DNA from 2 places in the Pseudomonas cichorii genome. Region 2 is predicted to be linked to the other one. Evidence: predicted binding sites of a transcription regulator. Region 2 holds the regulator's gene; the other holds the start of a gene.

Region 1 (3,064 bases), 1.4 Mb from region 2:
AGCTGCCGTACTTCTTCCAGATGAAGTGGGCGACTTCCATCACACCCAGCTCATGGGCACGACCACCCAGATTGAAGAAGCAGAAGTGCGCCATCAGGCCACGACGCATGATCTGGTAGGCCGCCACGGTCGAGTCGAAACCACCGGACATCAGCACCAGTGTCTGTTCAAGCGCGCCCAGCGGATAACCACCCATGCCAGTGTGCTGGTCATGAATGACAAACAGACGCTGGTCGCGAATTTCCATGCGCACCACGAGTTCGGGCTTGCGCAGCTCGATACCCGCGGCACCGCATTGCTGGCGCAACTGGCTGCCGACGTACTTCTCGACGTCCATGGAGCTGAAATCGTGCCGCCCCGCACGCTTGCAGCGCACGGAAAACATCTTGCCCGGCAGCAGGTCGCCGTAATGCATCTTGCACTTGGCAACGATGTCATCCAGATCACCCAGCGGGTATTCGGCAACCTGCAGGAAATTGGCAATGCCCGGCATACAGCTCAGGCGCTCGGTGATGCCCTGCAGGACCTTTGGATCGGTCAGCCGTGTTTCGACCTCAAGGTTGTCCCATACGCCACCCACGACAATGTCCGCGTCCAGTTCACGGAGCACGGTACGAATGTTCTTGGCCAGCTGGCGGATGAACTTCTTGCGCACCGGCGGGCTTTTGATGGTGATTTCGGGAAAAACTTTGACGATTAGTTTCATGGAAACGGTACGTGAGGTGCCGGCCGAAAAAGGGGGGCGCGGATTATAGCGGAAATTGCTCAAGGTTTAACCAGTTATCGTACTACCAATCATCAGCGCACTAAAAAGGCACGTCGCGGCATTTTTAAGCACCACAACAGTGCGTCATTTTGCCGATAAATCCATTTTCGCCCCCGAAAAGGCCTTGTTTGGGGCAAAAAACCCAACACGGGGCACTGGCATGCAATTTGCTCCCTTGTGAGGCAGGTTGCCTTGGCAGAGTATCTGCGCCGGCATCACCCAAATTTAAGGGGCCACAACCATAACCAGGCCCTAGCCACCCGGAGGACACCATGTCGAAGTCGGTTCAACTCATCAAAGATCATGACGTTAAATGGATTGATCTGCGCTTCACTGACACCAAAGGCAAGCAGCAACACGTCACCATGCCAGCTCGCGATGCGCTGGACGACGACTTCTTTGAAGTCGGCAAGATGTTCGACGGTTCCTCCATTGAAGGCTGGAAAGGTATCGAAGCCTCCGACATGATCCTGCTGCCGGACGACAGCTCCGCAGTTCTGGACCCGTTCACCGAAGAGCCGACCCTGATCCTGGTCTGCGACATCATCGAACCTTCGACCATGCAAGGCTATGACCGCGACCCACGCGCCATCGCCCACCGCGCCGAGGAATACCTGAAGTCCACCGGTATCGGTGACACCGTATTCGTTGGTCCGGAGCCAGAATTCTTCATCTTCGATTCGGTCAAGTACAAGTCCGACATCTCCGGCTCCATGTTCAAGATCTTCTCCGAACAAGGCTCGTGGATGTCTGACCAGGACGTGGAAGGCGGCAACAAAGGCCACCGTCCAGGTATCAAAGGCGGCTACTTCCCGGTTCCACCGGTCGACCACGACCACGAAATCCGTACTGCCATGTGCAACGCACTGGAAGAAATGGGTCAGGTCGTCGAAGTTCACCACCACGAAGTGGCAACTGCCGGCCAGAACGAAATCGGCGTGAAGTTCAACACCCTGGTTGCCAAGGCTGACGAAGTTCAGACCCTCAAGTATGTCGTGCACAACGTTGCCGACGCTTACGGTCGCACCGCTACCTTCATGCCCAAGCCTCTGTACGGCGATAACGGTTCGGGTATGCACGTTCACATGTCCATCGCCAAAGATGGCAAGAACACCTTCGCGGGCGAAGGCTATGCCGGCCTGTCCGACACCGCCCTGTACTTCATCGGCGGTATCATCAAGCATGGTAAGGCCCTGAACGGCTTCACCAACCCGTCGACCAACTCCTACAAGCGTCTGGTCCCAGGTTTCGAAGCTCCGGTCATGCTGGCCTACTCGGCTCGTAACCGTTCCGCCTCGATCCGTATTCCTTACGTCTCCAGCCCACGCGGCCGTCGTATCGAAGCCCGCTTCCCGGATCCGGCAGCCAACCCGTACCTGGCGTTCGCCGCACTGTTGATGGCTGGCCTGGACGGCATCCAGAACAAGATCCACCCTGGCGATGCAGCTGACAAAAACCTGTATGACCTGCCGCCAGAAGAGGCCAAAGGCATTCCACAAGTTTGCGGCAGCCTGAAAGAAGCCCTGGAAGAGCTGGACAAAGGTCGTGCGTTCCTGACCAAAGGCGGCGTTTTCAGCGACGACTTCATCGACGCTTACATCGAGCTGAAAAGCGAAGAAGAAATCAAGGTACGTACTTTCGTACACCCACTGGAATACGAGCTGTACTACAGCTGCTGATCCAGTCGCGCCAGCGGTAATGGCGTAAATGAGGCCTCCTTCGGGAGGCCTTTTTCATGCCCGCGTTTTTACTGGCATGTAGTAAATAATTAGCACCTTGCAGCCCTGGCTTTTTGGAATTCTTGCGTTTCGCCTTGAGATCAATCAATCGCAAAACCGGGGGTTTCCATGAACATCAACATCCTGCTGGTCGTCGCCAGCCTGTTATTGGGCAACATGGCTTTCGCTGACAAAAACATGCAGGGCACAAACCAGCCCACATCCCAGATATTGCTCGAAGCCACCCAGTCATGGGATGGAACGCCCTACAAGGCTTATCCCGAAGGCCAGCCGGAACTGAGCATTCTCAAGATCAGCATCCCGGCGAACAGCACGCTGAAATGGCACCAGCACCCCGTTCCAAACGCCGCCTACGTCCTTTCCGGCGAACTCACGGTCGAAGCAAAGGAAGGGGGCAAGTCCATTCGTATCAAAGCAGGTGAAACCCTGGCCGAAATGGTGGATATCATTCACCGCGGCAAGACCGGCAATACACCGGTCGAACTCGTTGTGTTCTATGCTGGAGCCGCTGGAACACCGTTATCGCGCTAAACGGCCATGCCTCGTATTGCCACTGGCT
Region 2 (3,064 bases):
AGGAGCTGGAAAGCCTGCTTCAGGAATTCCACATTACCCACATCCGCGACAACCTGGGCATGAGCCTTTCGGGTGGTGAGCGCCGCCGCGTGGAAATTGCCCGGGCACTGGCCACCGCACCCAAGTTCATCCTGCTCGACGAGCCTTTCGCAGGCGTAGACCCCATCTCGGTGGGCGATATCAAACAAATCATTCATCACCTCAAAGCCAAGGGCATCGGCGTGCTGATCACCGATCACAACGTGCGCGAAACCCTGGATATCTGCGAAACCGCCTACATCGTGAACGACGGGCAATTGATTGCCGAAGGCGACTCGGAAACCATTCTGGCCAACCAACTGGTGAAAGAGGTCTACCTCGGCCACGAGTTCCGCCTGTAGTCGATCCTGTGTGAGCTCTCTTGATGCGAGCTTTGCCTAAGCATCCTGTTGACAATGCATTTTTTGTCATGATGCTCTAGGCAAACACTTCAGATTCAGGCATATAACTTGCTTAAGCTGGCGCTTCGGCGCCCTGTAGTGGATGGCGCATGTGCGCCGGCGAATAAGGTGTTTAGCCCCTGCCATGAAACCATCGCTAGTCTTGAGAATGGGCCAGCAGCTGACGATGACACCGCAGCTGCAACAGGCTATCCGCTTGCTCCAGTTATCGACCCTGGACCTCCAGCAAGAGATTCAGGAAGCACTGGAATCCAATCCTATGCTGGAACGCCAGGAGGAAGGCGAGGACTTCGACAACTCCGACCCTCTGGCCGACAACATTGAGCAAAAGCCCAATACCGAGATCCAGGAGCCCAGCTATCAGGAATCCGCACCCACTGTGGACAACCTGGAAGAGGGCGAATGGAACGAGCGCATTCCAAACGAATTGCCCGTCGATACCGCCTGGGAAGATGTCTACCAGACCAGCGCCAGCAGCCTGCCCAGCAACGATGACGACGAATGGGACTTCACCACCCGCACGTCCGCGGGCGAAAGCCTGCAGAGCCATCTGCTGTGGCAATTGAACGTGGCGCCGATGTCCGACAAGGACCGGCTGATTGCCGTCACCCTGATCGACTGCATCAATAACCAGGGCTATCTCGACGAAACCCTCGAAGAAATCGTCGAAGCCTTCGATCCCGAACTGGATATCGAACTCGACGAGATCGAAGCCGTTCTGCACCGTATCCAGCAATTCGAGCCTGCCGGTATCGGCGCCCGCAACCTGAGCGAATGCCTGCTGCTGCAATTGCGCCAGCTACCGGCCAAGACCCGCTGGCTGAGCGAAGCCCAGCGCCTGGTCACCGACTATATCGACCTGCTGGGCAGTCGCGACTACACCCAGCTCATGCGGCGCATGAAGCTCAAGGAAGACGAACTGCGCCAGGTCATCGAACTGGTCCAGAGCCTCAACCCGCGCCCCGGCTCGCAGATCGAATCCACCGAAGCCGAATATGTCGTGCCCGATGTGATCGTGCGCAAGGACAACGAACGCTGGCTGGTGGAGCTGAATCAGGAATCCGTGCCACGCCTGCGGGTCAACCCGCAATATGCCGGTTTTGTGCGCCGGGCCGACACCAGCGCTGACAACACCTTCATGCGCAATCAGTTGCAGGAGGCCCGCTGGTTCATCAAGAGCCTGCAGAGCCGCAACGAAACCCTGATGAAGGTTGCCACCCAGATCGTCGAACATCAGCGCGGTTTTCTCGAGTATGGCGACGAAGCCATGAAGCCGCTCGTCCTGCACGACATCGCCGAAGCGGTGGGCATGCACGAGTCTACGATTTCCCGCGTGACCACCCAGAAGTTCATGCATACCCCAAGGGGTATTTACGAGCTGAAATACTTCTTTTCCAGCCACGTCAGCACCTCCGAAGGTGGGGAATGCTCTTCGACGGCCATCCGCGCAATCATCAAGAAACTGGTTGCAGCGGAAAATCAGAAAAAGCCGTTGAGTGATAGCAAGATCGCTGGTTTACTGGAGGCACAAGGCATTCAAGTAGCCCGTCGCACAGTAGCCAAGTACCGCGAGTCGCTCGGAATTGCACCTTCGAGTGAACGCAAGCGACTGATGTGATGCAGGCAGAGCCACAGCGTTCCAGCGGCAGGAATGAACTCCTGCTTCTTTATGCACTGGCAAAGGAGAAAGCTGTATGCAAGTCAATATCAGTGGACACCAACTGGAAGTGACCAAGCCCCTTCGCGAATACGTTGAGCTCAAGCTCAAGAAGCTCGAAGGGCATTTTGACAAGATTACTAACGTGCAGGTCACCCTGGCGGTCGAGAAGCTCAAGCAGAAGATCGAAGCCACACTGCACATCCATGGTGGAGAGGTCGTAGCCAACGCCGAACATGACGACATGTACGCGGCCATCGACCTTCTCACTGATAAGCTCGACAGACAATTGCTCAAGCATAAGGAGAAGCAGCAGAACATCCTTAAAGGTGCGACAGCTCGCTGACACTCATCCCAATGATCCGACTTGAAAACATCCTGACCCCCGGCCGTTCATGCGTGAACGTGTCGGGCGGCAGTAAAAAACGTGTACTCGAACAAATTGCCAACCTGATCGGTCGAGAAGTACCGAGCATGGACCAGCAAAGTGTGTTTGAAAGCCTTGTTGCCCGCGAAAAACTGGGATCTACCGGTTTTGGCAACGGCATTGCCATCCCCCATTGCCGCCTTGCAGGCTGTGAAACACCTGTGAGCGCAGTCATGCGCCTGGAATCGCCTATCGATTTCGACGCCATCGATGGTGCCCCGGTCGACCTGCTATTTGTCCTGCTCGTCCCGGAAGCGGCCACCGATGAACACCTGGAGCTGCTGCGCCAGATAGCCAGCATGCTTGACCGCACTGAAGTGCGTGACCGCCTACGCAGTGCCGAAAGCGGTGAAACGCTTTATCAAGTGGTACTGGACGTACAGAACGGACATTGAGCATGCGCCTGATCGTCGTGAGTGGTCGTTCGGGTTCTGGCAAGAGCACAGCGCTGAATGTGCTGGAAGACAACGGTTTCTATTGCGTAGACAACGTTCCTGCCGGCCTCCTTCCGGAACTGGCAGAGCGTGCGCTGATGAACAG

The links. The regulator sigma-54, encoded in region 2, starts transcription at its own class of promoters, with help from an activator protein. The targets are predictions, from matches to a motif close to ANTGGCATNNANNTTGCTNT.
Region 1: the regulator sigma-54 is predicted to act here: its motif matches at 921-940, upstream of glnA (glutamate--ammonia ligase).

What each region holds. Positions count from the first base shown of each region.
Region 1 is NZ_CP074349.1:371,977-375,040, reverse strand. Features, by position in the region: gene thiI (tRNA uracil 4-sulfurtransferase ThiI) at 1-706, opposite strand, end outside; gene glnA (glutamate--ammonia ligase) at 1,039-2,445, shown strand; gene KGD89_RS01750 (cupin domain-containing protein) at 2,614-3,036, shown strand.
Region 2 is NZ_CP074349.1:4,992,298-4,995,361, forward strand. Features, by position in the region: gene lptB (LPS export ABC transporter ATP-binding protein) at 1-380, shown strand, start outside; gene KGD89_RS21240 (RNA polymerase factor sigma-54) at 565-2,058, shown strand; gene hpf (ribosome hibernation-promoting factor, HPF/YfiA family) at 2,135-2,443, shown strand; gene ptsN (PTS IIA-like nitrogen regulatory protein PtsN) at 2,455-2,919, shown strand; gene rapZ (RNase adapter RapZ) at 2,922-3,064, shown strand, end outside.